One region of the Dietzia cercidiphylli genome, then DNA from elsewhere that is predicted to be linked to it. Evidence: predicted binding sites of a transcription regulator. Region 1 holds the regulator's gene; the other holds the start of a gene.
What was found. Region 1 encodes LexA, which represses DNA repair genes until DNA is damaged. Its sites were predicted from a motif close to CGAACANNTGTTCG; they were not measured.
Positions count from the first base shown of each region.

Region 2: a site for LexA is predicted at 13,387-13,400, ahead of ABD250_RS10600 (HNH endonuclease signature motif containing protein). Genes of this name have one in related genera too.

Region 1 covers NZ_BAAAQG010000002.1:123,198-138,013, reverse strand. The annotation lists gene ABD250_RS00665 (Rv2732c family membrane protein) at 1-421, shown strand, start outside; gene ABD250_RS00660 (DUF349 domain-containing protein) at 497-1,882, opposite strand; gene ABD250_RS00655 (class III extradiol ring-cleavage dioxygenase family protein) at 2,076-2,774, shown strand; gene miaA (tRNA (adenosine(37)-N6)-dimethylallyltransferase MiaA) at 2,771-3,733, shown strand; gene ABD250_RS00645 (IclR family transcriptional regulator) at 3,730-4,476, shown strand; gene ABD250_RS00640 (malate synthase G) at 4,583-6,763, opposite strand; gene dapF (diaminopimelate epimerase) at 6,882-7,808, shown strand; gene hflX (GTPase HflX) at 7,823-9,271, shown strand; gene lexA (transcriptional repressor LexA) at 9,311-9,979, opposite strand; gene nrdR (transcriptional regulator NrdR) at 10,686-11,141, shown strand; gene hrpA (ATP-dependent RNA helicase HrpA) at 11,200-14,816, opposite strand, start outside.
Region 2 covers NZ_BAAAQG010000010.1:8,316-23,131, reverse strand. The annotation lists gene ABD250_RS10685 (ABC transporter permease subunit) at 1-231, opposite strand, end outside; gene ABD250_RS10680 (ABC transporter ATP-binding protein) at 228-1,421, opposite strand; gene ABD250_RS10675 (ABC transporter permease) at 1,418-2,062, opposite strand; gene ABD250_RS10670 (inositol monophosphatase family protein) at 2,193-3,029, shown strand; gene ABD250_RS10665 (alpha-ketoglutarate-dependent dioxygenase AlkB family protein) at 3,026-3,682, shown strand; gene ABD250_RS10660 (PIG-L deacetylase family protein) at 3,744-4,451, opposite strand; gene ABD250_RS10655 (hypothetical protein) at 4,501-4,701, shown strand; gene ABD250_RS10650 (phospholipase D family protein) at 4,723-5,979, shown strand; gene ABD250_RS10645 (acyl-CoA dehydrogenase family protein) at 6,066-7,223, shown strand; gene ABD250_RS10640 (arsenate reductase ArsC) at 7,292-7,702, shown strand; gene ABD250_RS10635 (thioredoxin family protein) at 7,699-7,935, opposite strand; gene ABD250_RS10630 (permease) at 7,956-9,047, opposite strand; gene ABD250_RS10625 (ArsO family NAD(P)H-dependent flavin-containing monooxygenase) at 9,072-10,166, shown strand; gene ABD250_RS10620 (MerR family transcriptional regulator) at 10,167-10,520, opposite strand; gene ABD250_RS10615 (SulP family inorganic anion transporter) at 10,621-12,135, shown strand; gene ABD250_RS10610 (arsenate-mycothiol transferase ArsC) at 12,207-12,950, shown strand; gene ABD250_RS10605 (ArsR/SmtB family transcription factor) at 12,974-13,324, opposite strand; gene ABD250_RS10600 (HNH endonuclease signature motif containing protein) at 13,540-14,816, shown strand, end outside.

The sequences.
Region 1 (14,816 bases):
GTTGCTCGCCGCCGCTCTCGCGCTTCCCCACAGCGACGGGGTGCGTGGACTGGACGTGCTCTTCTTCACCGAGGCGGCCCGGGACCAACAGACCTCGCTGCCCTCCCACGTGTTCGTCCTGCTCTACTCGGCCGGCGCCATCCTGTTCGGCGCCGTCATGATCATCACCCAGAAGTGGTGGGCGGCGGGGATCGCCTGGGGCGCCAGTTGCGTGGCCACGGTGTACGGGATGCTGGCGATCTGGCTGCGCCAGTCCGGACGGGGACCGAACCCCGACTTCCAGGACTTCGGCGCCCCCGGGATCGGCTTGTACGTCAGCGTGATCCTGGTGCTGCTGCTGGTGATGACCCTGGCCGGCGTGCTGTGGGCGCGCACCCCCGAACAGCGCGAGCTCGAGGACTCCGTCCGCCACCGCGACTGAACCGGGTCGCCGCACCCGTCGGACCCACCCCGTGCAGCAGGGCCCCACCGTGTCGGTGGGGCCCTGTCGGCGTGATCAGCGGGTGTCGACCGCGTTCTCGGCGGCCTCGGCCCATTCCTTCCACTGCATGGCCTGCGCGCGGGCCTTCTCGGCGTCCTTCGACTTGCCCGCCGCGTCGGCCTTCGCGGCCTGTGCCTCGAAATCGTCCACCCGCACCCAGAACTGGGCGGCGCGGGCCTTGGCCTCGGGGTCGGTACGCCGCCATTCGGCGTCGGCCGCGTCGGAGACGGACTTCTCCAGGGCGCGGATCCGTCCCTCGAGCTGCCCCATCCTCTCCCGCGGGACCTTGCCGATCTCCTCCCAGCGGGTCTGTAGCTCCCGTAGCGCGGCACGGGCCGCGTCGAGGTTCTTGTCCGGGTCGATCCGGGCCGAGAACTCGGTGAGCAGCGCCTCCTTGGCGTCCGCATTGCCCTCGAACTCCGCGTCACGCTCGGCGGCCGCGGCGTGGCGGGCGTCGAAGAACGTGTCCTGGGCCGCCTTGAAGCGCTTCCACAGGGCGTCGTCGGCCTCGCGGGGAGCGCGGCCCGCGGCTTTCCACTCGTCCATGAGGCGCCTGAACGCGGTGGCCGTGTCGTTCCAGTCGGTCGAGGCCGAGATGGCTTCGGCTCGTTCGACCAGCTCCTCCTTGACGCGCTTGACGGAGGCGCGGGTGCGGTCGAGTTCCGCGAAGTGGGAACCACGGCGCCGGTTGAACGCCTCGCGGGCCTTGGAGAAGCGCTTCCACAGTGCGTCGTCGGTCTTGCGGTCGATGCCGCGAATGGTCTTCCACTCGTCGAGGATCTCCCTGAGGCGATCGCCGGCGGCCTTCCACTGGGTGGACGACTCACCGATCTCCTCCGCCTCGACGGCCAGCGCCTCCTTGCGGGCGATCGCGGTGGCGCGCTCCTCGTCCTTGCGCTGGCGCGCCTCGACCTCGACAGCGCCGGAGCGCTCGACCACGGTGGCGAGTCGGGTCGCGAGGGCGTCGAGATCTCCCACGGCCGCAGCGGAGGGGAGCTGCTCGGCGAGGGCCTCGGCGGAGGCCCGGGTCTTTCGCGCGTCCTGCGGGTGCGAGTCGAGTCGCGCCTCGAGGAGTGAGACCTCCGCGACCAGGTCGTCGTACCGGAGGCCGAAGTGGGCCAGACCTTCCTCGGGTGCACCCGCCTGCCAGGAGCCGACCTGGCGTTCGCCCTCGGAGGTCCTGACGAACACGGCGCCGGAGTCGTCGACCCGACCCCATTCGGACGGGTCCGACGCCCGGACGATGCGCGACTCGGGGGCCGCCACCGCTCGCGGTGCCACCTTCCGGGCCAGTGCTGCGGGGGACGGCGCACCGGGACGCGGGCCCGGGGTCGGAGTGGGGGTCGGTGCGGACGTTCCGGGGTTCGCCTCCCCGGGGGTGGTCGGTGACTGGTCGCTCATCTGGTCCTCGTTTCGTTCTGCCGCGTGACACGGCACCATCGCCGGAATCCCACCGGTCGTCGCCTCGCCGTCCCGGTGAGGGGTCGGCATCTCCCTAGTGTGTACCAACCGCCGCCCGGGCGCCGGGGTATCCCCAGCGAGTCCGACAGAGTCCCGGGGCGGCGCTCCTGCGGAGGTCAGTAAGGTGCTCCGTGTGAACACCCCTGTCGTCCTGGTACCCGGCGCACCGGTTCTGGTGCCCGAACTGTCCGGAGAGGCGGCCGCGGAGACCGCCGGCCAGGTCGACGCCGCGCTGGATCTGCTCAGGACGGCCTCATCCGGCCTCGAGAGGGTGCTCGTGCTCGGCTCGGACCCCGAGGGGCGGACGATGGGTGACGTCCGTTCCTCGCTGTCGAGGTGGGGGGCGGCGGTCCGGGTCGGGCGTTCCGAGGCGGTGGAAGCCGAGTACGACGATGTCCCCGACGCGGCCCTGATCGCATGGTGGCTGCTCGACCGCGCCGGGATCGACCAGCCCCGGTCGTTCGCGGGCGTCACCGGCGGTGGACGGGTCTCTCGGCCCCCCGGGCGCGACACCCTCGTGGTCGTCGTGGGGGACGGTCCCGCCTCCCTCACCCCCCGGGCACCCGTGCCCGAGGACCCGCGTGGTGTCGCCCTCGACTCGGATCTCACCGAGTGGCTGCGGCGCGGTGGCCCGCTGCCCGATCCCGGTGACGCGGTGGCGGAGGCCGTGGGGTGGTGGAGCCGGCCCGCGTGGCTCGGGCTGGCCGGGCTGGTCGGGGAGAGGTCTGCGGTGGAGTCGGTGTCCTGGGCGCCGTTCGGTGTGGGGTATCACTGCGCTCGCTGGGATCTCTCGTCGTCGTCGGATTCCCCGGGCCAGGGGGGTCACGGGTGAGCGGCCCCGCACCGGTCGCGGTGGTGGGCCCGACCGGCACCGGGAAGTCCGACCTCGCCCTCGATCTGGCGCAGCGGCTGGGCGGGGAGGTGGTCAATTGTGACGCCATGCAGCAGTACCGCGGCATGGACATCGGTACCGCGAAGCTCCCGCCGTCCCTCCGACGTGGCATCCCGCATCACAGGCTCGACGTCCTCGAGGTGACCGAGACCGCGAGCGTCGCCGACTTCCGTCGCGAGGCCGAGCGCGAGATCGCGGAGATCCGGGAGCGCGGGAACGTGCCGATCCTGTGCGGAGGATCTATGATGTACATCCAGGCCCTGGTCGACGGCTGGTCCATCCCCGACACGGATCCCGCGGTCCGGGCGCGCTACGAACGGCGCCTCGAGGAGATCGGGGTCCGGGCGTTGCACGCCGAGCTCGCCCGCGCGGACCCCGAGGCCGCTCGGACCATCCTGCCGACCGATCCCCGCCGGACTGTTCGGGCACTGGAGGTGGTGGAGCTGACCGGTCAGCCGTTCTCCGCCTCGAGACCGACCATCGGCGCACCTCGGTGGGGCACGCGGCTGCTCGGCCTACGGTGCGCGCTTCCCGAGCTCGATGACCGGCTGGACGCCCGTACCGGGCGCATGTTCGCCGACGGGCTGATCGACGAGGTGCGTGGGCTCGTCGGGCTCGGACTGCTCGAGGGCGTGACGGCCCGGCGGGCCATCGGGTACGCGCAGGTTCTCGACGAGATGGACGACGAGCTGGGGATCGACGACGAGGGGGTGGCCCGCGCCCGGGAGCGCACGGTGATCGGCACCCGCCGGTACGTGCGCAGGCAGCGGTCGTGGTTCGGGCGTGATCACCGCATCAGGTGGATCGACACCGACACCCGCCAGGTCGACGGCACGCCCCGCGGTGGACGGACCCCTGTGGAGACAGCACTCGAGCTCCTCGGTGAGGCTCCGCGATGAGCGCCTCGAACCCCGGCCGCACCCGCGTCCAGTCGGTCGACCGGGCGTTCGCCCTCCTCGACTCGTTGGCCCGGCGGGGCGGCCGCGCGTCCCTCGGGGAGCTGTGCGCCGACACGGGTCTGGCCGCGGCCACCGTCCACCGGCTGTGCGGGACGCTCGCCGAGTCGGGTCACCTCCGCCGGGACGCGCGCCGCGACTATCTGCTCGGCCCCCGATTGCAGCGGATCGGCGAGGTCGCGGGGAGGGCGACGTGGTCGTGGGCCCAGCCGGTGCTCGCGGCCGTGGTCGACGGGACCGGCGAGACCGCCAACCTCGCCGTTCGTGAGGGGGACGGTGTCGTGTACCTCGCCCAGGTCCCGTCGCCGCACTCGATGCGGATGTTCACCGAGGTGGGCCGTCGGGTGCACGTGCACTGCACGGCGGTGGGGAAGGCGTTGGTCGCCCGGGACGACGACGACGAGGTCCGCGCGATGCTGGAACGGACCGGCATGCCCGGGTACACGGATGCCACCATCGTCGACCCGGACCGGTTGTTGGACGAGCTCGCCCGCGTACGCAGGGTGGGGTTCGCCACCGACGAGTCGGAACAGGAGGAGGGCGTCCGCTGTGTCGCGATCACGGTGGGGGTCGGGGACGCCGCGGTCGCGGTGTCCGCGTCGGGGCCCGAGGCGAGGTTCACCGAGGAGCGCCGCGACGCCGCCATCGGGGTGCTCAGGGCGGCCGTCGCGGACCTGCACCCCTGACGCGGAAGGATCCGCCGCCCCGGCCCGGGATCCGCTACCCCTGTGGGGGGAGCGGATCCCGGTGTGCGGGCAGCGGATCCTTCCGGGGCTTCGCGGCGGGGCCGTTCTACAGCCCGTTGGCGGCCTTGAACTCGCGGCGGCGACGGTGCAGGATCGGCTCGGTGTAGCCCGAGGGCTGCCCGGTCCCCTCGAGGATGAGCTCGCGGGCGGCCTGCCAGGCGATCGACGAGTCGAAGTCCGGCGCCATGTTCCGGTATGCCTCGTCACCGGCGTTCTGCTGGTCGACGATCTCCGCCATCCGGCGCAACGAGTCCTCGACGTCCTCGGCCGTGATGATGTCGTGACGGATCCAGTTGGCGAGCATCTGCGAGGAGATCCGCAGGGTGGCGCGGTCCTCCATCAGGTTGACGTCGTGGATGTCCGGCACCTTCGAGACGCCGATGCCCTGTTCGACCCACCGGACGACATAACCGAGGATGGTCTGGCACGAGTTGTCGACCTCCTCCTTCTTCTCGGCGTCGGTCCAGTTCGTGTCGGTCGCGAGGGGGACGCTGAGGATGTCGTCGACGCTCGCGCGCGGTCCGCCGGCGAGGAGTTCCTCCTGTCGGGACATCACGTTCACCCGGTGGTAGTGGGTCGCGTGGAGGGTCGCGCCGGTCGGCGACGGCACCCACGCGGTGTTGGCGCCGGCCCTCGGCTGCCCGATCTTCTCGGCGAGCATCTCGGCCATGAGGTCGGTCTTGGCCCACATGCCCTTCCCGATCTGCGCGCGACCGCGCAGACCGCAGGCCAGGCCGGTGTCGACGTTGAAGTCCTCGTAGGCGGTCATCCAGCGGGCGGACTTCATCTCACCCTTGCGGATCATCGGGCCGGCCTCCATGGAGGTGTGGATCTCGTCCCCGGTCCGGTCGAGGAAGCCGGTGTTGATGAAGACGACGCGATCGGTGGCCTCGGCGATGCAGGCGGCGAGGTTGACCGAGGTGCGCCGCTCCTCGTCCATGATGCCCACCTTGAGGGTGTTCTCCGGCAGACCGAGGAGCGCCTCGACCCGGCCGAACAGCTCGGTGGTGAAGGCCACCTCGGCCGGGCCGTGCTGCTTGGGCTTGACGATGTAGATGGACCCGGTGCGGCTGTTGCCGCGCTCGTTGCCCGGCGCGATGCCGTGCATGCCCGCCAGCGAGGTGATCAGGGCGTCGAGGATGCCCTCGGGCAACTCGTTCCCGTCCGCGTCGAGGACCGCGGGGGTGGTCATGAGATGCCCCACATTGCGGACGAAGAGCATCGAGCGGCCGTGGAGCCGGACCTCGCCGGATCCGTCGGGCGCGGTGAAGACCCGGTCGTCGTGGAGGACGCGGGTGAAGGTCTTGTCGCCCTTGCTGATCTCCTCGGAGAGGTCGCCCTTCATCAGACCCAGCCAGTTGCGGTAGCCGTGGGTCTTGTCCTCGGCGTCGACGGCCGCGACGGAGTCCTCGAAGTCCATGATGGTGGAGACGGCGGACTCCAGGACAACGTCCTTGACGCCGGCGGAGTCGGTCGATCCGATCGGTGAGTCGGCGTCGATCTGGACCTCCACGTGCAGGCCGTTGTTGCGCAGGAGGACCGAGGTCGGGGCGGCGCCGTCGCCCAGGTAGCCGACGAACTGTGCGGGATCGGCGAGGCCTGTCGTCGCCCCGTCGGCGAGTGTCACCTGCAGTCGGCCGTCCACCACGGTGTAGCCCGTGGTGCCGACGTGACTGCCGGAGTCGAGCGGCGCGGCGTCGTCGAGGAACTCGCGGGCCCAGGCGATGACGCGGTCCCCGCGGACCTTGTTGTAGGAGGACCCCTGCTCGGCCCCACCGGACTCCGGGATCGCGTCGGTGCCGTAGAGCGCGTCGTACAACGAACCCCACCGGGCGTTGGCGGCGTTGATCGCGAAACGCGCGTTCATGATCGGCACGACCAACTGGGGGCCCGCGACCGTGGCGATCTCGTCGTCCACGTTCTGAGTGTTGACCTGAACGGAGTCCGGCTCCGGGACCAGGTAGCCGATCTCCTGCAGGAACGCACGGTAGGTGGCCGGGTCGATCGGGGCGGGGTTCTCGTTGTGCCAGGAGTCGATCCTCGACTGCAGGTCGTCGCGGACGGCGAGCAGCTCGCGGTTGCGCGGGGCCAGGTCGGTGAAGATCTCGGAGACTCCCGCCCAGAACGCGTCGGGATCGACCCCGGTGCCCGGGATCGCCTGGGTGTTGACGAAGTCGTACAGGACCTCGTCGACCTGGACGTCGCCGACGGTGATGCGTTCGGACATCGATGCTCTCCTCACATAGGGACCGTTCTCGCCTCCGACTGTAGTGCCCCCCTGCCGAGGGATCATCCGGGTTTTCCGCAGCGTGGAACGGCGGTCGGATTGGCTAGGATCTGATGGCATGACACCCGCGCCCCCGACCGCCACTCTCGACGGCCTCGCCTTTATCAAGGGGCACGGAACGCTCAACGACTTCGTGGTCCTGCCCGACGACCACGCGGAGGTGGACCTCGACGAGGACCTGGTGCGCGCCGTCTGCGACAGACGGGCCGGCCTCGGCGCCGACGGGGTGCTGCGCATCGCCACCGCGGGTGCACTGGTCGACCAGGGCGTCCTCGCCGTCCTCCCGGAGGGCGTCGACGCCGCGGACTGGTTCATGGACTACCGGAACGCAGACGGATCGATCGCGGAGATGTGCGGGAACGGGGTCAGGGTGTTCGCCCACGCCCTGGTGGCGACCGGCAGGGTCGGGGCCGGCCGGATCCCCGTGGGCACACGATCCGGTCCTCGGCCCGCCGATATTCTGATCCATGACGGTGACCAGGCCGTGGTCCGTGTGGACATGGGCGAGCCCCGGCTTCTCGGGGTCTCGTCCGTGGAGCTCGGTGGCCGGGTGTACGCCGGACTCGCCGTCGACATGGGTAACCCCCACCTCGCGTGCGTGGTCCCGGGCCTGGGGGCCGACGGGTTGCGCGAACTGCCGGTGCACGAGGCGCCCGAGTTCGACACCGGCTTCTTCCCCGCCGGCGTCAACGTGGAGATCGCCACCCCGCTCACCGACGGTCGGGTGTCGATGCGCGTCCACGAGCGAGGATCCGGGGAGACGATGTCCTGCGGCACCGGAATCGTCGCCACGGCCGTCGCGGCCCTCGCCGACGCCGGACAGGCCACCGGTGACGTGGTGGTGTCCGTTCCCGGGGGAGAGGTCGCGGTGGCCCTGACCGGCGTGGGTTCCACTCTGACGGGGCCGTCCGTGATCGTCGCCGAGGGGCGGTACCGGCGACCGCTACCCGCGCGCCGCACGGAGGCGTCCCGACCGGAATTGTGAGATGATGCCGGTGAATGACTATCGATGACACCGCCCCTGACCGGGCCACACGAGACCATGACCCTTCGGTCGGAGAATTCCAGCTCGAGGAGCGCTCCTCGCTGCGCCGGGTCGTCGGGTTGTCGACCGAACTCCAGGACGTCAACGACGCCGAGTACCGCCAACTCCGCCTCGAGCGGGTCGTGCTGGTCGGGGTCTGGACCGAGGGCACCGCCGCCCAGGCGGAGGCCGCGATGGCCGAGTTGGCACAGCTCGCCGAGACCGCAGGCTCCGAGGTCTGCGACGCGCTGATCCAGCGCCGCGACAAGCCGGACCCCGCCACCTACATCGGTTCGGGGAAGGCCAAGACCCTGAAGGACGTGATCACCGCGACGGGGGCGGACACGGTGATCTGCGACGGCGAGCTCACGCCGGGTCAGCTCATCGCGCTCGAGAAGGTCGTCAACGTCAAGGTGATCGACCGCACCGCGCTGATCCTCGACATCTTCGCCCAACACGCGACCAGCCGTGAGGGTAAGGCCCAGGTGTCCTTGGCGCAGATGGAGTACATGCTCCCGCGACTGCGTGGCTGGGGTGAGGCACTCTCCCGGCAGGCGGGTGGCCGGGCGGGCAGCAACGGAGGCGTCGGACTCCGTGGTCCCGGTGAGACCAAGATCGAGACGGACCGCCGCCGAATCCGGGAGCGCACGGCGAGGCTGCGCCGTGAGATCAAGGGCATGAAGCAGGCCCGGGACACCAAGCGGCATCGCCGTCGCGCCACCCCGGTGCCGTCGATCGCGATCGCCGGGTACACCAACGCCGGGAAGTCGAGCCTGCTCAACCGCTTGACCGGTGCGGGCGTACTGGTCCAGAACGCACTGTTCGCCACGCTGGACCCCACCACACGGCGGTCCGAGCTCCCCGACGGGCGGGTAGTGGTCTTCACAGATACGGTCGGATTCGTCCGACACCTCCCGACCCAGCTCGTCGAGGCGTTCCGCTCGACGTTGGAGGAGGTCGTGGACTCCGAGCTGCTCCTGCACGTGGTCGACGGATCGGACGCCTTCCCCCTGCGCCAGATCGAGGCCGTCCGCACCGTCATCAACGACGTCGTGGAAGAGCAGAAGGCCGAGAGGCCCCGCGAACTCGTGGTGATCAACAAGGTCGACGTCGCTGACCCGGTGGTGTTGACGGAACTGCACCACGCCCTGCCGGACGCGGTCTTCGTCTCGGCGGCGACGGGTGAGGGGTTCGACGAGCTCCTCGACCGAATAATGCGGGTGGTCGCCTCCGGGGACACGGAGGTCACACTCGAGATCCCGTTCACCCGGGGTGATGTGGTCTCCCGTGTCCACGCGGAGGGCGCCGTGGTGGACGAGGATCACACGAAGGACGGCACGAGGATCGTGGTCCGGCTTCCGGCCTCCGTGGCCCGAGAGCTCGGGGAGTATCGGGTCCCCGGATCCCGTGACGGTGTCGCCTGACCCCGTCGACGGATCAGGCGACACCCGGTTCCGGCCGGTTCAGAGCTTGCGGAAGACCGTGACGACCTTTCCGAGGATCGTCGCGTGCTCCCCGGGAATCGGACTGAACGACGGGTTGTGGGGCAGGAGCCACACCCCGCTCGAATCCCGGCGGAAAGTCTTGACCGTGGCCTCCCCGTCGATCATCGCCGCCACGATCTCGCCGTTGTCCGCGACGTTCTGACGGCGCACCACCACGTAGTCCCCGTCACAGATCGCGGCGTCGATCATCGACTCGCCGACCACTCTGAGCATGAACAGGTCCCCGGAACCCACCAGGTCGGAGGGGAGGGGGAAGACCTCCTCCACCGCCTGCTCGGCGAGGATCGGACCGCCGGCCGCGATCCGCCCCAGGACAGGGACGTAGACGGGTTCCACGGCCCCGCTGGGACGCGTCTCCTCCTGGACGGGCGCGCGACGACCTCGGGACCGCTGCCCCGGGACGCCGTGGACGTCGACCGCCCGCGGCTTGTGCGGATCACGGGTCAGGAAGCCCTTCTTCTCCAACGTCCGCAACTGGTGGGCCACCGAGGAGGTCGACTGCAGACCGACGGCGTCACCGATCTCTCGGATGCTCGGGGGATAGCCCCGGTCCTTGACCGTGTCGTGGATGTGCAACAGAACGCTCTTCTGGCGGGTCGTCAGGGCCTCGAAGTCGGGCTTGGGCATGTGGGGGTCCCTTCGGCGAATGGGTGTTCGACGTCGCTATCTGTGTACACCCTACTGCCCGTCGGACGTGAGCGCCACACAGGTGTTCGAAGAAATGTCGCCACGAATGTCGACTCTGTCGGACCCGCGTGATACAACTCTAGGCAGGTTCGGGTTCGAACAGATGTGCACAACAAGGCACACGGGCGTGCGAATGAGGTTCGCACACCGTATCGAGTTGGGAGTTCTCATGACCGTTATGGAGATGCAGCCACGATCGCGTCCCTCCGTGCCCTGGACGGAGGTCTGCGTGACCGATCACGACCGGCCCGTTTCGTCCAGGGTGCATCCCCGCCCTGATGCCGGGGCCCGTCCCGTCATCCGCACGCTCGACCGGGGGCGCCAGACGGCCACGCGGTCGGTGGCGCCCGGACGGCGAGTGCTCGTCCGCCCCGCGTCCGCGGAAAGGGTCAGGGCATGCGGTAGCGAGGCGAGGTCGAGTGCGCCGGTGGTGGACGATGTGCCGACGTGGGCTCTGGTGGCCTGTGGAATCGTCTTCGGAATCCTGATGCTGCTCGCGTTGGCACTCCTGGGCGGGCCCGCCTACGCGTGACCCACGGTATCGCCTCCTAGAATGGACCCGGGACGGCGGCCCGTCGCCCCCGCGCCGCCGTCGGCTCCGGCCGGCGGAGCGGTTCGGACCAGGTCGACGAATGGCGAAGCTGGAATGTACTGCCCCATATGTCACCACGAGGACTCACGGGTGATCGACTCGCGGTCGGTCGACGAAGGGCAGGCGATCCGGCGTCGGCGCGAGTGCCCCGACTGCGGACACCGGTTCACCACCCTCGAGACCCCGTTGTTGACCGTCCTCAAGCGCAACGGTGTGACGGAGCGTTTCAGCCGCGACAAAGTGGTCCGCGGTGTGCGACGCGCGTGCCAGGGGAGGTCGGTCGACGAGGACGCGCTCCGGCGGCTCGCGCAGCAGGTCGAAGACGCTGTCCGGGCCGGCGGCGCCTCAGAGGTCCCCGCTCACGAGATCGGGCTGGCGATCCTGGGGCCTCTACAAGATCTGGACGAGGTCGCGTATCTGCGATTCGCCTCCGTGTACAAACAATTCAGTTCCGCTGCGGATTTCGAGAGCGAGATCATCGCGCTTCGCGAACGGCACGCTGCTCACTAGTCCCGGTCCTCTCCGCGTCGCACCGGGATCGGTTCCTGTGTACGGGCGGTGTGAGGGCTCAACGCGCGTTCCGCCGGGAGAGCGCGGCGGCGACCGCCTTCTCGATCCTCTCGGCGGAGACCGGGCGCGCGGTACCCAGAGACTGCGCGAAGAGGCCGACACGGTATTCGGCCAACATCCACCGGAGATCCCGGGCTGCCCGCGCCCCACCCGGTCGTCGGCGGAGCGCCGCCGTCGCCTCCGCGACAGTGGCCTCCGACTTCTCCAACCGGGCGGCGAGCTCCCGGTACCTCGACGGTGACTTCTCCGCGAGGTCCAGCCTGAGGTCGATCGCCCTCACGTGGCGTTCCAGTTGCGGGAGGACCTCCGCCGGGTGTCGGGCGAGGAATCCCTTTCCCACGAGGAAGTCCAGAGCGGGCCTGACGTCGTCCGCGAGGTCGCGTGGTACCTGGTCCAGCCGGGCGGAGACCGACTGCGCGGCGACCAACGCCGGAAGGGCGGCGGAGATCGAGGCCGTGATGGCGGCCGGCGCCTCGGATCGGGCGCGCGCGCGCACCTCGTCGAAGTCGTGCACGGTGAGTACCGGCTCTCCTCTGCGTCCGGCGATCAGCCGCCCGCACGCCGCCAGCGCCGCGTCCGAGACCAGTCCATCGGCACCCTCGTGGGGATACTGGGTGAGCGCGAGGCGTTGCTCGACCGGACGACCCCGGACTATCGATGCCGCCGAGATCAGGTCCGCTGAGATCAGGGTCAGTACCGCTGTCGTCTGCGCGGCTCGACGTTCCGTCTCTGTGGCGCAGGCGATCCGGTGGATGCCGTCGGGGCGGACCTGCAGGGCCGGGTAGACCGTCACCTCCACACCGTCGACCGTGCCGGTGATCGAGGGCGACAGGTCCCCGATCGTGTCCGCGGTCCACGCCCGATGAGGTCCGTCATCGGGGACGAGTCTGGAGTTGAGCGTGGCACGGACCTTGTCCACCAACCGACTGCGTAGTGCTCCCAGGTCCGTACCGGCCGCGACGACCTCGTCACCGTCGACCACCTCGAAACGCATGCGGAGATGGTCGGGGAGCTGTTCCGGGTGGAACTCGCGGGGCTCGACGGTCGTGCCTATGCGGGCCGAGAGCGCGGCGGCGAGCGCCACGGGGAGCGGTGCCGACCGCGGGGCGAGGTCACCGGCCAGCAGTGCCGCGTACTCGGCGGGCGGGGAACACAGACGCCTCAGGTACTTGGGGAGCGTCCGGAGCATCTCCGTGTACAGCTCCTCGCGCAGGCCGGGGACGAGCCACTCGAAGCCGGACGTCGCGACCGAGGACAGCTGGGGGAGAGGGACCCGCACGGTGATGCCGTCGGAGTCGACCCCCGGGTCGAACGAGTATCTGAGCTCGAAGTCCCGCTCGCCCTGGCGCCAGATCGGCGGGAACTCGGAGGCGGCCGGGGCGGTGTCCGACGTGCGGATCTGCTCGGGGCGAAGACGCAGACGATCCGGGTCCTCCCGGCCCTGCTTACGCCACCACGATTCCAGGTGGCGGCCGGAGGTGATGTCCTCGGGGAGCCGCTCGAGGTAGAACCCGACCAGGGTGTCGTCGTCGATGACGAGGTCGCGGCGTCTACTGCGGGTCTCCAGCTCCCGCGCCTGTTCCACGGCCACGGCGTTCTCCATGATCACCGGGATGCGGGTGGTCCATCGTCCCTCGACGATCCCGTGCCGGACGAGCATCTCCCGCGCGAGCGGTGCGTCGACCCTGGAGAGGAGGATGCGACGCGCCTCGACCACGGGCAGCCCCAGGAGCAGCACCTTCTCGTAGGCCATCGCCGCGCCCTGGGCGTCGGACCAGTGCGGCTCTGAGTACTGGGTGCGGACGAGATGCCCCCCGAGTAGTTCGATCCACACCGGATCGATGCGCGCGACGTCCCGGGCCCACAGTCTGGAGGTCTCGACCAACTCGGAGGCCATGATCCATCGCGGCGGCTTGCGGGCGAGATCGGAACCGGGGAACACCTGGAAGCGGATACCGCGGGTGCCGCGGAACTCCCTGGTGTCCTCGTCCTTCATCCCGACGTTGGTGAGCAGTCCGGAGAGGATCGCCTTGTGGAGGTCGTCCTCCGCGGCGTGACCGGACGGTGGATGCCAGCCCCGCTCGCGGCACATGCTGGTCAACTGGGCGGTGAGGTCCTGCCACTCGCGGATCCGCAACCAGTGCAGGTACTCGGCCTTGCACATTTTCCGGAACGCGCTGCCGGAGAGCTCGCGCCGCTGTTCGGTGAGGTAGCGCCACAGGTTGAGGTAGCCCAGGAAGTCGGAGGACTTGTCGGCGAAGCGCCGGTGGAGCTGGTCCGCCTTGTCGCGCTCCTCGGCGGGCCTCTCGCGGACATCCTGCACGGTCAGGGCCGCGACCACGACCAGGACATCCCCCAGGGCGCCGTTTCGGTGGCCCTCCACGACCATCCGGGCCAGACGGGGGTCGAGGGGGAGGGACGCCATGTCGCGGCCCACCCTGGTCAGGTGCGGGCGTTCGTCGTCGTCGGTCCGGAGCGCCCCGAGCTCGGTGAGCAACGTCATGCCGTCCCGGACGGCCTTGCGGTCGGGTGGTTCGACGAACGGGAAGTCGTCCACGGCTCCCAGGTCGAGATCGGCCATCGACAGGATGACCGACGCCAGGTTGGTGCGCAGGATCTCCGGGTCGGTGAACTCGGGTCGGGAGTCGAAGTCGTCCTCCGAGTACAGACGGATGCAGATGCCGTCGGCGACGCGGCCGCAGCGGCCGGCGCGCTGTGCGGCGGAGGCCTGCGAGATCGGCTCGATCGGCAGCCTCTGGACCTTGGTGCGGGTCGAATAGCGGGAGATCCGGGCGAGGCCGGTGTCCACGACGTAGCGGATCCCCGGGACCGTCACCGAGGTCTCCGCGATGTTGGTCGACAGGACCACGCGCCGGGTCGAATGCTGACGGAAGGCCCGTTGCTGCTCGGCGGAGGTGAGCCGGGCGAAAAGCGGAAAGATCTCGGTGCTCTTGAATTTCCGCCCCCGGAGCACCTCCTCGGCGTCGCGGATCTCGCGTTCGCCGGAGAGGAAGACGAGTACGTCGCCGTCACCCTCGGCCAGGAGCTCGCCGACCGCATCGGCGAGCGCGTCCAGGGGGTCGAGGTCGATGGTCCGGTCCGCGTGGTCGACCTGGAGCGGCCGGTACCGGATCTCCACGGGGAAGGTGCGACCGGAGACCTCGATGACAGGGGCGGGATGGCCCGCCGGATCCGCGAAGTGGCGGGCGAAGCGGTCGGGGTCGATCGTGGCGGAGGTGATGATGAGTTTGAGGTCCGGCCGCCGGGGCAGGATCTGCCGGAGGTAGCCGAGCAGGAAGTCGATGTTGAGGCTGCGTTCGTGGGCCTCGTCGATGATGATCGTGTCGTAGGCGCGCAGCAGCCTGTCCCGTCGGATCTCGGCGAGCAGTATCCCGTCGGTCATCAGTTTGACCGCGGTGTCGGCACCGGTACGGTCGTCGAAGCGCACGGCCGACCCCACCAGCCGGCCGGTCTCCACCCCCAGTTCCTCGGCGATGCGCTCGGCGACGGACCGGGCCGCCAGCCTGCGGGGCTGGGTGTGGCCGATCATCCCGCGCACGCCGCGGCCGAGTTCCAGACAGATCTTGGGGATCTGGGTGGTCTTCCCGGATCCGG
Region 2 (14,816 bases), on a different contig from region 1:
CCCCACCGCGACCACGATCGCGGCCACGGTGAAGGTGATCTGGACGTGCTCGAGGGTGCGCTGGGTGATGGACGAGGCGTTGAGCGAGGCCCTCTGGGTCTCGTCGAGCTCGGTCCCGAAGGCCCACCACAGCACGCCCACCGCGGCCAGCGTGATGAGGACCGGCTGGACCACCAACCGGGCCGAGTCCGCGCGGGACGCGGCGCGGGACGCGGTCGCCGCGGTGCTCACGAGCGCTCCGCGGGGTCCGGGGAACCGGGGACGTTGTGGTGGTGGTGGATGCGCCGGAGCTCTCCCACCAGGTCGTCGATGCCGATCGTCCCCCGGTACGCCCCGGAACGGTCGACCACCACGGTGGTCGCGCTGGCGGTCGAGAGCAGCCCGTCGAGCGCCTCCTGGAGCGTGGAGTCGACCGTCACGGTGCCGGCCACCGGCTGGCCACCCGAACGCAGGTCGGGCATCCGGGCCACCAGGTCCCCGCGCACCCAGCGCAGGGGGCGCCCGGAGTCGTCCAGGACCACCGCCCACTCGTCGTCCGTCCCGCGTACGCGGGAGGCGAAGTCGGCCGGGTCCTCCGACTCCCTCGCCGTCGTCGCCTCTCCGAGGTCCACGTCCCCCACCCGCCGGAGGGTCAGTGTCTTCAACGCCGCGTCGTCGCCGATGAAGCCGGCCACGGTCTCGTCGGCCGGGTTGGCGAGGATGGCCTCGGGGGAGTCGAACTGCAGGACCGACGAGCCGGGCCCGAGCACCGCGATCCGGTCGCCGAGCCTGACGGCCTCGTTGAAGTCGTGGGTGACGAAGACGATGGTCTTGTGCAGCTCCTCCTGCAGGCGGATGAGCTCGTCCTGGAGGGAGGCGCGGGTGATGGGGTCCACGGCGCCGAACGGCTCGTCCATGAGCAGCACCGGCGGGTCCGCGGCCAGGGCGCGCGCCACCCCGACCCGCTGCTGCTGGCCACCGGAGAGCTGGGCGGGGTAGCGGTCGCGGTAGTCGGCCGGGTCGAGGCCCACCAGCTCCAGCATCTGGTCCACGCGGTCCGCCACGCGCGACTTCCTCCACTTGAGGAGCCGGGGCACGGTCCCGACGTTCTGGGCGACCGTCAGGTGCGGGAACAGGCCGGACGCCTGGATGGCGTAGCCGATGTGGCGCCGCAGGGTGTCGGCGTCGAGGGTCCGGTTGTCCTGGCCGTCGATCGTGATGGTCCCCGAGGTGGGTTCGATCAGCCGGTTGATCATCCGCATCGTCGTGGTCTTGCCGCAGCCGGAGGGACCCACGAACACGGTGGTGCGTCCGGCGGGCAACTCGAGCGAGACGTGGTCGACGGCCGGTCGGTCCTGGCCGGGGTAGACCTTGGTGACGTCGTCCAGGGTGATGGGCACCCCGGACACGGCGCCGGCGTCGTGCGCGGTGGGTGTGGTCACTGGTTCCCCCTGATGGTGAGGCGTCCGAGGAGGACGAGGAGCGCGTCGAGGACGAGCGCGAGGACGACGATGAGGACGGTCGCCGTGAGCGCCATCGGCAGCGCGGTGGGCGTCCCCACCCGGGAGAGCCCGGCGAAGATCAGGTTCCCCAAGCCCGGGCCCTTGGCGTAGGCGGCGATCGCGAGGATGCCCATGGACATCTGGGTGGACACGCGGATCCCGGCGAGGATCGACGGCCACGCCAGCGGGATCTCCACCCGGCCCAGGACCCCGATCCGGCTCATCCCGACCCCGCGCGCGGCGTCCACGGTGGCCGCGGGGACGGCGTCGAGTCCGACGATGGTGTTGCGCAGGATCGGCAGCACCGCGTAGATCACCAGTGCGGTCATGGTGGGCAGCACGCCCAGCCCCAGGATCGGGATGAGGAGTCCCAGCAGTGCGAACGAGGGCACGGTCAACGCCGTGGCGGCCAGGCCGGTGGCCACGGCGGATCCGGCCCTGCTGCGGTAGACCGCCACGCCGACCCCCACCGACAGCAGCGTGGCCAGCAGGACCGCCTGCACGGTCGCGCTGACGTGCTGCCAGGAGTCGGTGGCGAGTTGGAGCCGGCGGGTGGAGATGAAGTCCACGAGGTCGTTCAACGTATCTCGGCTCCGTCCGTGCGATGAGGTCTGCTCACGCTATCCGGATGGGCACGTGTAGAGGGGTGGGAACGAGTATGTCGCGGCGCGAACCGGCGTGCGACCGGTGGCCGTGATGCACCATGGGGCCATGACTGCGAGGCCCGACCGCCCCCTGGACCCTGACCTGATCGAGCACCTCGACGAGCTGCTCGCCGCCACCGGCAGGATCGCCCGCCGCCACTTCCACGGCGAGCTCGAGGCGCTGGTCGCCGGCGACAAGGGCGGGGGGCGGGGGTACGACCCGGTGACCGAGGCCGATCGCGACATCGAGGCGTTGTTGCGGGCCGGGATCTCGTCGATGGCGCCGGGGGACCGGGTGGTGGGGGAGGAGAACGGCGAGTCCGGGCCCCCGGACGCCCCCCGCACCTGGTATCTCGACCCGATCGACGGCACCAAGGCCTTCCTCACGGGGATGGCGGGGTGGGGCACGCTCGTCGGGGTGGTGGAGGACGGCCGGGCGGTCGCCGGGTGGATGGACCAACCGGTGTTGGGGGAGACCTTCGCCGCGGTCCACGGACGCGCCACCGTACGTCGCCGATCGGACGGGCCGGAGGCATTCGATCTGCACGTGTCGGGGTGCGACGAGCTGTCCGAGGCGATCATGTACACCACCCACCCGTCGATGTTCGGGGACGGTGAGCTGCGCCGACGCTACGACGACCTCGCCACCCGGGTGCGCCTGCAGCGCTTCGGCGGGGACTGCTACGCCTATTGCATGCTCGCCGCGGGCCGGGTGGACCTGGTGGTCGAGTCCGACCTGAAGTCCTACGACATCGTGGCCCTCATCCCGATCATCGAGGCGGCCGGCGGCGTGATCACCGGACCGGACGGTCGGCAACCGCTGGACGGCGGCACGGTCGTGGCCGCCGCGACACCGGCCCTGGCGGAGCAGGCGTGGGCGGTGCTCGGCGCGGACCCGCGGTGACCGACCCCCTCTTCGGGATCGACCGCCCGCCGGCGGTCCTCGGCCCCGGCGCGGTGCACGTGCCGGACTGGATGGACCGCCCGCAACAGGAGTACCTGCTGCGGGCCTGCGTGGACTGGGCGTCCGCGCGGCCGCCGCGGTCGATCGTGCTGCCCGGCGGGGGGAGGATGTCGGTGCGGACGCTCTGCCTGGGGCGGCACTGGACGCCCTACCGGTACGACGACGACGAGGTGGTCCCGCCTCTGCCGGACTGGCTGGTCCGGGCGGCGCGATCCGGGCTCGAGACGGCGACCGCCGTGGACCCGTCGCTGGGCGATCCGGGGTACACCCCCGACGCGGCGCTGGTGAACCTCTACGGCCGTGACGCCACCATGGGCCTGCACCAGGACCGCGACGAGGCCAGCTCGGCGCCGGTGGTCTCGCTGAGTCTCGGCGACGCCTGCACCTTCCGCTTCGGTACCCCACACCACCGTGGCCGCCCGTACACCGACGTGCGGTTGGAGTCCGGTGACCTCGTGGTGTTCGGTGGACCGTCGAGGATGGCCTTCCACGGTGTTCCCAGGGTGTTCGACGGCACCGCGCCGGCCTGGTGCCGGGACGTGCTCGGCGCGGGTCCGGGGCGCGTCAACATCACCCTCAGGCAGACCCGCTGACGGGCCCCCGACCGGCCCCGGCCTGGCCTCACCGGTCCCGACCGGCGGGCTCGCGTGCCGGTCAGGGCCGCATGCGCCGGAAACTCACCACGGGCCGGTCCCCGGCCACGTCTTCTCGGGGTGCGCACACCGACTCCACCTGCCGGCGGGCCTGCTCGGGGACGGGGGTGCCGGGGTCGAGGACCGAGAGGTACTCCTTGTGCTCGGCCAGCGCGGCGACGGCCGGTTCGACGAACCCCTCGACGTCCACGTAGTGGGTGGGCTGCGGTGCGGACTCGAACCACATCCGGGGACGCCCCTCGGCGGCGTCCACGCCGACGGCGGCCACCAGGTCGTCGTACGTCGCGCCCACCGCGGCACCGAACTCCATGTGATCGCTCTGGTTGGGGGCACCGGGCGCCCACTCGGGCCCCGAGTACAGGGAGATCACGATGTCCGGCCGGTGACGGCGGAGGGAGTCCGCGATCGCGTCGCGGAGCTCCGAGTCGTTGACGATCCTGCTGTCGGGGAAACCGAGGAACTCCACCTCCTCGACGCCCACGATCGCCGAGGAGCGGCGCTGTTCCTCCTCCCGGACCGGTCCGGCGATCGAGGGGGGCATCCCCTCGATCCCCGCCTCGCCGCTCGAGGCCAGCACGTAGACGATGTGGCGACCCTCCGCGGTCCAGCGGGCCACCGCGGCGGACATGCCGTACTCGGGATCGTCGGGATGGGCGACCAGGACCAGGCCGCGGGTCCAGTCGGTGGGAAAGGGCTCGGGTGGGGTCATGGGGAGAGTATTGCCGATCCGGGGTGACGAGTCGGTAGCGTCCGAACACATGGCCCTCACCGAGTGGTTGCTCTCCGCGAACGAGCGGGGCAACCCTGACACCCGTCTGGATTCCCGTCATCCCGGGAACGAGGCCTGGTCGGAGGGCAACGAGGTCCGCCCACTGGTCCACGGGGCCACGTACTTCGCCGAGCTCTTCGACAGGATCGAGACCACCGGGCAGGGCGATCTGATCCTGTTCACCGACTGACGCGGCAACGTCCTGCTGGACATGCGGGTGCCGCCGCGCGGGTCGCACCACCAGAAGATGGTGGTGATCCGACACGCGGACGCCCCGCGGCGGGACGTGGCCTACGTGGGCGGCATCGACCTGTGCCATTCGCGGCGGGACGACGCCCGACACCGGGGCGACCCGCAGGCGCAGTCGATGTCCGAGGTCTACGGGGTGACGCCGCCGTGGCACGACGTGCAGTGCGCCATCTCGGGACCGGCCGTGTACGACGCCGAGACGGTGTTCCGGGAACGGTGGGAGGACCCGGCGCCCCTGACGCGGTCGCGTCGCCGGTTCCGCGTGGACCGCGACCACGTGGACGTGCGCGCCGAACCGTTGCCCCCGCAGGCGCCGCCGCCGCCGGCGGTGCCGGGTGGCACGCACGTCGTCCAGCTGCTCCGCACCTACGCCGGCCGACACGGTCGACGTGCCTACCCGTTCGCACGGAGGGGTGAGCGCAGCGTCGCCCGCGGGTACGCCAAGGCGTTCGAGCGTGCCCGTGACCTCATCTACGTGGAGGACCAGTACCTGTGGTCGCGCGCGATCGCGGACTCCTTCGTGGAATCGCTCCAGCGGGACGAGGGATTGCACCTGGTCGTCGTGATGCCCCGGTGGACGGACAGCGACAACCCGGTCTCCCGTCTCCCGCAGCTCCTCGGCCGGCAGCGCGCCATGAGCCGACTCGCCGCCGCGGCCCCCGGCCGGGTGGCCTTCTACGCGCCGGAGAACTCCGACGGCACCCCGGTCTACGTCCACGCCAAGGTGTGCGTCGTGGACGACACCTGGTGTTCGGTCGGCTCCGACAACTTCAGCCGGCGCTCGTGGACCCACGACTCGGAACTCTCGGCGGTGGTGGTGGACACGGCCGCGTCCGATCACAGTCCGTACGCCCGCAGACTGCGTCTGACCCTGGCCGCCGAGCACCTCGGGCGCGGCGTGGACGGTCCGGGGTATCCGGGGGACGTGTCGGAGATCGCGCACGGGGACGGCGATCCGGGCGACGACGACGACCTCGCGCGCCTGATGCACGACTGCCCCGACGCGGTGGGGACGTTTCGGACCTTCGCCGACTCGGCCGCCGCGCTCGAGGAGTGGCATCGCGGCGGTCGCCGGGGGACGCGGCCCCCGGGTCGGCTGCGTCCGCTCGCGCCGCCGCGGCTCAACCCGCTGACGATGGCGCTGGCGTTCCCGGCCTACCGCTGGCTGCACGATCCGGACGGTCGCCCCTGGCGCCTGCGGCTGCGCGGACGGTACTGACCCGCGGGCGGGACCGCCGGGAGGCCCCGGTCGGGCTGGGTAGGCTGAACCGCGCACGCCGCGTCGATCGACCACCGGAGGCCATGGTGACCCTGCTCTTCCCCGACTACCGCCCCTCCTGGGAGACCGACGACCACCGGCTCCTGCGCGAGCACGCCCGCGCCTTCTTCGCCAAGGAGATGACGCCCAACCAGGAGAAGTGGGCCCGGCAGAAGCACGTGGACCGCGAGACCTGGCTGCGCACCGGCGAGGCCGGGCTGATCTGCCTCGACGTGGCCGAGGAGTTCGGCGGCCAGGGCGGGGACCCGGGCATGGAGTACCTCGTCACCGAGGAACTCGTCTACTCGGGGGACACGGCGTTCGGCATGGGGGTCGGATCGACCATCACCCCCCACTACGTGGCCAACTACGCCACCGACGAGCAGAAGCGGGAGTGGCTGCCCAGGTTGTGCTCCGGTCAGTGGATCTCCGCGATCGCCATGAGCGAGCCCGGTGCCGGTTCGGACCTGCAGGGCGTCCGCACCACCGCGCGGCGTGACGGTGACCAGTACGTCATCAACGGCTCCAAGACCTTCATCTCCAACGGTGGCTCCGCCGACTTCGTGGTGGTGGCGGCCAAGACCGACCTCGACGCCGGCCACAAGGGCATGGCGCTGTTCGCCGTGGAGGCCGACACCCCCGGTTTCGAGCGGGGCCGCGTGCTGGAGAAGATGGGCCGTCACGGCGCCGACACCGCGGAGCTGTTCTTCAACGACATGCGTGTGCCCGCCGCCAACCTCCTCGGCGGCGAGGAGGGGCAGGGCTTCTACCAGCTCATGAACCAGCTCCCGCGCGAGCGCCTGGCGATCGCGGTGGACGCCCTGGCGATGGCCGAGGCCGCCGTGGTGGAGACCCTCGCCTACACCCGTGAGCGGCAGGCCTTCGGCAAGCCGATCCTCGACTTCCAGAACACGCGGTTCGAGCTGGCGGCGTGCAAGACCTCCGTCATGGCCACCCGCACCTTCATCGACCACTGCATCTCCCGCGAGATCGGCGGCGAGCTGGACGCCGTGACCGCCTCGATGGCCAAGCTCCAGGCCACCGACATGCTCGACGACGTGGTGGACCGCTGCCTCCAGCTGTTCGGGGGCTACGGCTACATGATGGAGTACCCCATCGCGCAGAAGTTCGCCGCCGCCCGCGTCATGCGGATCTACGGCGGCACCAACGAGATCATGAAGGAGGTCATCGGCCGGGCGCTGTGACCCGCCGCGCGTGGGCGTCGAGCGGCTACTATCGACAGTCGTCGATACATTCTGCCGGGGGAGTCACCGTGACCGATCGTCCGTCCGTCCTCTTCGTCTGCGTCCACAACGCGGGCCGCTCACAGATGGCCGCGGCCTACACCGAGCACCTGTCCGGAGGCGCGGTGGAGGTCCGCTCGGCCGGGTCGGCGCCGGCGGACTCGATCAACCCGGCCGTCGCCGAGGCGATGGCGGAGGACGGCATCGACATCTCGGCGGCCACGCCGAAGGTCCTCACCACCGAGGCGGTGCGGTCGAGCGACGTGTGCATCACCATGGGCTGCGGTGACGTCTGCCCGGTCTTCCCGGGCAAGCGGTACCTGGACTGGACCCTCGACGACCCCGCCGGTCAGGGTGTCGACGCGGTCAGGCCCATCCGAGACGAGATCAGGCGCCGGGTGACCGGACTCCTCGCCGAGCTCGGCGTGCACCCGGTCTAGCGTCCGCGCAGGATCTCGGTGAGCTGACGGACGGTGGGCACCTTCCCTCCCAGGACGAGGTCGTCGTCGACCACCAGCCCGGGTGTCTTCATGAGTCCGTAGCCGGCGATCTCGCCGACGTCGGTGACCTCGACGATCTCCGCGTCCTCGCCCAGCGCTGCCAGCGCCTCCCTCGTGCGGGTGACGAGGGTGTGGCAGTTGCGGCAGCCGGGCCCGAGCACCTTGACGATCATGGTTCCTCCTGCATCCGGGGTCAGGCGATCACGTTGAACACTAGGCCGATGGCGAGGATGCCGGCCGCCACGACGGCGAAGAACAGTGCGAGCAGTGGTGGCCTCATGACCCGCCTGAGCATGATCGCCTGGGGGATGGACAGCGCGATCGAGCTCATGATGAACGCCATGACGGTGCCCAGGCTCATGCCCTTGGCCCACAGTGCCTCGGCGATCGGCACGACCCCGGCTCCGTTGACGTAGAGCGGGATCCCCGCGAGGGTGGCCACGAACACCGCCAGCGGGTTGTCCGGGCCCGCCCAGCGGAGGAAGAAGTCCTCGGGGACCCATCCGTGGATCACCGCGCCGACGCCGACGCCCACCACCACCCAGATCCACACGCTACGGAGGATGTCGCGGGATTCGCCGAGAGCGGCGTCCACCCGTTCGCGCAGCGAGGGCACGTGGCCGTCCGCGCGGAGTACGGCGACGCGGGTGGTGAAGACGACGTCGTCGACCCACCTGTCGAGCCGGAACCGGGACAGGGCCCATCCCGCGACGAAGGCGATGGCGGCGCCGGCGCCGACGTAGGCGGCGGCGATGTGCCACCCGAACATCTCGCCGATCATGATGGCCGCGATCTCGCTGATGAGCGGGGAGGCGATGAGGAAGGTGAGGGTGACCGAGAGCGGGATCCCCGCGGCCACGAAGCCGATGAACAGTGGGATCGAGCTGCAGGAGCAGAAAGGGGTCACCACGCCGAGCACGATGGCCAGCGTGAGGCCGACGAACAGCCCCCGGCCCTCGAGCCAGTCCCGCGCGCGGTCGAGGTCGAGGCTTGCCCGCAGCATGCCCACCAGGAACATCAGCCCGAGGAGCAGGAGGACGATCTTGATGGTGTCGTAGAGGAAGAAGTGCACGGCACCGATCGCGCGGTCGGCGAGGTCGAGTCCGAGCCAGCCGACGGCCGCGTCCCAGAACCACTCGTTGGCCACCCACAGGGCCGCCCAGGACACCGCGGCCAGCGCGAGCGCCGCCACGAGCCGACGATGCTCACGGGCACCGGTGTCGGTGTCCGGGGCGTCGTTCCCCGGGCCGGACGGGCCGGTCGCGGAGGCGGGCAACGAGGTCATACCTCCACTGTAGGATTGGTATCGATGAGTGTCGATAGGAACTGTTCAGGGGGTGGCGAGAGGGGGTCGGGCAGGGTGAGGGACGTCGTGGTGATCGGAGGCGGCCAGGCCGGCCTGGCCGCCGGTTTCCATCTCACCCGCGCCGGCGCGGACTTCGAGATCCTCGACGCGTCCGACGGGCCGGGGGGTGCGTGGCCGCACACCTGGCCCTCGCTGCGATTGTTCTCGCCCGCCGACCACTCGTCCCTCCCGGGTCGCAGGATGCACCGGACGGACGACGGGAACCCCGACGCGGCCCACGTGGTGGAGTATCTGCGCGGGTACGAGGAGTACTACGGGCTGCCCGTCCGGCGCGGGGTCCGGATCGTGGCCGTGGAGCGGGACGATCCGGACGGGTTCGTCGTCCGTGCCGCCGACGGCCGCCGGTGGCGTGCCCGCGCGGTGATCAGTGCCACCGGGACGTGGTCGAGGCCGTTCGTGCCGACCTGTCCGGGCGTCGGGGGTTTCCGGGGCCACCAGATCCACAGCGCCGGCTACCGGGGTCCGGAGCCGTTCGGCGGCCGGCGCGTCGTGGTGGTGGGCGGTGCGAACTCGGGCGCGCAGATCGCCGCCGACCTCGCCGGACATCTGCAGCAGAGCGACGGCGAACTGATCTGGTGCACCGCCGGGCCCCCGCGCTATCTGCCCGACCACGTCGACGGACGTGAGTTGTTCCGGGTCGCCACCGCCTCGGTCCGATCCGGGAGCGGCCGCGGTGTCGCGGAGTTGGGCGACATCGTCGTCGTCCCCCCGGTGCGCGCCGCCCGCGACGCGGGCCTGCTCGTGGCCACCCCGATGTTCGACCGGTTCCACCCCGGCGGGGTGGAGTGGGACGACGGCCGACGTGAGGCGGTCGACGCGGTGATCTGGTGCACCGGATTCCGCCCGGCTCTCGGGCACCTCCGCGGCCTTGGGCTGTCGCGGGTCGGCGGCAGGGTGGTCGCCGACGGGCCCGTGGTGCCGGACGTGCCCGGGCTGTTCCTGCTCGGCTACGGCGACTGGTGCGGCGCGGCCTCGGCGACCCTCATCGGGGTCGGTCAGTGGGCGAAGGCGGCCGTGGCCGCAGCTCTCGGCCGGTGATCAGGCCCTGAGGCGCGCGACGATCTCGACGAACTCCTCCGCGTAGCCCAGGTGGGTCCGCAGTCGCTCGAGCCGTTCGGTGGCCTCCGCCTCGATCTCGGCGATCAGCGCGGCCGATCCCGCCGGGTCGTCGGCTCGGCGGTCCAGGGCCCGGCAGAAGTCGCGCATGCGTTCCAGGCTGAACCCCAGGGGCTTCATCCGGCGGATGAGCAGGAGCCGCTCGACGTCCCCCGGCGTGTAGAGGCGGAACCCGCCCGGGGAGTGCGCGGAGGGGCTGACCAGACCGAGTTCGTCGTAGTGCCGCAGGCTCCGGATCGACAGCGCGGTGCGCTCGGCGACCTCGCCGATCTTCATGGTCTGCTCGCCGCGACTTGGCCCGCCCACAACTCTCCCGTTACGGTAGCTTTCTACTCTCACGCCGTGTGAGAGTCCTGACCCCGACTGTAGGTGATCCGTGAGCACCGAGTTCCCGACCGGCGTGCTGCCCTCGTTCCGCGCCGCGTTCTCCTCCCCCGCCCGGCTGCGGACCGAGGTCCTCGCCGGCCTCGTGGTGGCCCTCGCGCTCATCCCGGAGGCGATCTCGTTCTCCATCCTCGCGGGCGTCGACCCCCGGGTCGGTCTGTTCGCGTCCTTCACCATGGCGGTCACGATCGCCTTCACCGGAGGACGCCCGGCGATGATCTCGGCGGCCACGGGAGCGATCGCGCTCGTCGTGGCGCCGGTCGTGCTCGAGCACGGACTGGACCACCTCATCGCCACGGTCCTCCTGGCCGGGGTGCTGCAGGTGTTGCTGAGCGTGTTCGGGGTCGCGAGGCTGATGCGGTTCATCCCACGCTCGGTGATGGTCGGATTCGTCAACGCGCTCGCGATCCTCATCTTCTCCGCCCAGATCCCGCACCTGGTGGGCGTGCCGTGGCTGGTGTACCCGCTGGTGGCGGTGGGGCTGCTCGTCCTCGTGTTCTTTCCCAGGCTCACCACGGTGATCCCCGCGCCCCTGATCGCGATCGTGGCACTGACGATCGTGGTGGTCTGGGTGGGGTGGACCGTCCCGAACGTGCACGACCAGGGCGAGTTGCCCGGGTCGCTGCCGACCCTCCTGCTGCCGGACGTGCCGCTCACCCTGGAGACGCTGCAGATCATCGCCCCCTACGCGCTCGCCATGGCGCTCGTGGGGCTCATGGAGTCGCTGATGACGGCCAAGTTGGTCGACGACATCACGGAGACGCACTCCGACAAGACGCGTGAGGGCTGGGGTCAGGGCGTCGCCAACCTCGTCACCGGTTTCTTCGGCGGGATGGGCGGTTGCGCGATGATCGGGCAGACGATGATCAACGTCAAGGCCTCGGGCGCACGGACGCGGCTGTCCACCCTGCTCGCCGGCGTGTTCCTGCTGGTCCTCGTCGTCGTCCTGGGTGACGTCGTCGGACTGATCCCGATGGCCGCACTGGTCGCGGTGATGATCATGGTCTCGGTGGGGACCATGGACTGGCACTCGATCCATCCCCGGACACTGCGGCTGATGCCGCTGTCGGAGACCCTCGTCATGGTCGTCACCGTGGCGGCGACGGTGTGGACCCACAACCTCGCGATCGGCGTGATCCTGGGGGTGGTCACGGCGATGATCATGTTCGCGCGCCGGGTCGCGCACATGACGACCATCGAGAAGGTCGCCGAGCTCGACACGGACCACGACGGGGCGGTCGACACCCGCACCTACCGGGTCACGGGCGAGCTGTTCTGGGCCTCGAGCAACGACCTCGTGTACCGGTTCGACTACTCCGGCGACCCCGAGCACGTGGTACTCGATCTCACCGACGCCGACATCTGGGACGCCTCGACCGTAGCCACGCTCGACGCCGTGCAGCAGAAGTACGCGGCCAAGGGCAAGACCCTCACGGTGATCGGACTCGACGGTGCCAGCAGGGAGCGGCTCGACAAGCTCTCGGGCAGGCTCGGCGCCGGGCACTGAGCGCGGGTCGGTCCCGAGCGAATCCCTCCGGCCGGGCTTCCGGAAGAATCGATGGTCATCTATATTGATGGATGTCGATACGAGGCTTGGAGGCCGACATGTCCCGATCCGTGCACGACGCTCCTCTCCCCGAACTGCTCTTGCCTCAGACGCAACTCCAGCGTGACGCCCGCGAGCTGGCCCGGCACTACGAGGGCGTGTTCAGTCCGCAGACCGTCGAGCGCGTGGTGTTCGAGTCCTATGCCGCGTTGCGTCGGACCGCGCGGGTCACCGCCCATCTGCCGTCGCTGTCCCGCCGCTTCGCGACCGACCGGCTCAAGGCTCTCGCGCAGGCGGAGGGGCGCGTCGACAAGGACGTCCCCGAGGTGCTCTTCATCTGCGTCCAGAACTCGGGGCGCTCCCAGATGGCCGCGGCTCTCATGGCGGACCGGTCGGAGGGGCGGGTCCACGTCCGGTCCGCAGGCTCGCTCCCGGCGTCCGGGATCGACGAGAACTGCCGGGCGGCCATGGCCGAGGTCGGGCTCGACCTGACCTCGGAATACCCCAAGCCGCTCACCGACGACGTGGTGGCGGCCGCCGACGTGGTGATCTCCATGGGGTGCGGGGACGCCTGCGCCGTCTATCCGGGCAAGCGGTACCTGGACTGGGACGTCTCGGACCCCGCCGGCCAGGATCTCGACCGCGTCCGCTCCATCCGTGACGACATCGACGACCGGGTCCGCCAGGCCCTGCCGGAGATCGTCGGCATGACGCCCGCGACCGCCCCCGGTGCTCCGAGTTCGGGTGGTGCGACCAGGGAGGCGGCGTCGCCCTGAACGGTCCTCAGGCTGAACAGTCCTCAGGCGAGGCGGAGGCCTCGGACGTCGACGATGTCGCGGATCTGGGAGAACGCCTCCGGGACGATGCTGTAGTGCGCCATCCGGCCTCGTTGTTCGCGGGTGACGAGTCCCGCCTCGACCAGCTTCTTCATGTGATGACTCACGGTGGGCTGGGAGATCCCCAGCGGTTCGGTGAGGGTGCACACGCAGACGTCATCGCACTCCGCCGCCGCGATGTGCGAGAGCAGGCGGAGGCGCATGGGGTCGGCCAGGGCCTTGAACCGGGCCGCCGCGGCTTCGGCCTCGGCCTGGGTGAGCGGCCCGTTCGCGCCGGCGATGCAGCAGTATTCGGCGGATTCGGGCGAGGTCATGGTCCCAGGTTACCCGGACGACCGGGGCGGGGGAGGCCTGTGGATGTCCCCTCTTGCCCATTCGAAAGTGTGTGCGTATACTAGAACACTAGTTCGATACAATGTGACGGCGACGTACGAGTGGGCGTACGGGTGGAGGTGAGGGCGTGGACGAGACGGCTGGTGGCGCGACAAGTGGGGTCGGTCGTTCTGGTCACCCGTCCCCGCTCGGGAGGTTGTCCGATTCCGCCCGCGACACCTGGGTGGCGGAGAATCGCGCCGCCGGGGCCCGCCTGGCCGCGTGTTACGAGTTGTTCCGCGAGTGCGTGCGCCAGGACGAGGCCGGGGCGGGGGACGGTTCCCCGCCCGGGCACGCGGTGGTCGACCCGTTCGACGTGTGCACCGGCTACGTCGTGGCGTCGATGCCCATCTCCTCTGGCCGCGCCGCCGCCATGATCAGCCTCGCCGCGGACCTGACCGAGCGCTACCCGGCCGTCATGGAGGCGCTCTCGGCCGGTCGGATGGAACAGCGCGCAGCCGAGTTGTTGGCCCGTCAGATGGCCACGGTCGATCCGGCCGTCCTGTCCCGGGTTCAGCAGGAGGTCGTGGAGGACTACCTCGCCGCCATCGAGGCCGGCGAGCGTCCGGGCGCCCGGTCGGTGCGCGACTCCGTCGACGCGATCATCGCCCGCTACGACGCCAACGGGATCCGCGAACGAAGAGACGCCGCCGCCCGCGGACGCGGAGTCCACATCCGCAAGGGCGCCGACGGCATGACCAACCTGTGGGCCACCCTGGCCTCCGACGAGGCCGCTGTGCTGGCAGAGGCCATCGACCAGCGCGCCGCAGAGTTCGCCAACCCCGCCCCGGACACCCCCGCGGAATCAGCGCAGGCCCGCGCCGACGCCGAGGGGGCGGACATGTCGAACTATCCGGTGCCCGAACGCCGCGCGGACGCCCTGCTGTCCCTGGTGTGCGGAGACCGGGGCCGCGCCCGTGCCACCGATCTCGCGCCGGACGAGCCGCCAGCGCCACTGCGGCCGCGGGTGACGGTCTTCGGCCGCGGTCGAGGTCTCGACCCGCAGGTCGAGTTTCCCCGCACCGGCGACTCCGCGCTCCAGGCGCTACTCGACATGCTCGCCGCCAGCGACGGGGCCAGCCTCGAACACGTCGACCCCGCCATCGGCGCCGCCGACGACGCCCGCCGTGCCCTGACCTACCGGCCCGGCGCCGCCCTGGCCCGCCGCATCCGCCTTCGCGACGGCACCTGCCGGCACCCGGGATGCACCGTCTCGGCGGACAACTGCGATATCGATCACTGTCGGCCCTTCGACCACGCCGACCCGCAGCGGGGCGGACACACCACCGAGTGCAACCTGATGTGCTTGTGTCGGCGCCATCACCGATTCAAGACCTTCTCCGGGTGGATCTACGACCTGGCGCCAGACGGCACGCTCGTCGTCGTCACTCCCGACGGCTCCACCATGCTCACCAGGCCCTCCGGCCCTTTGGC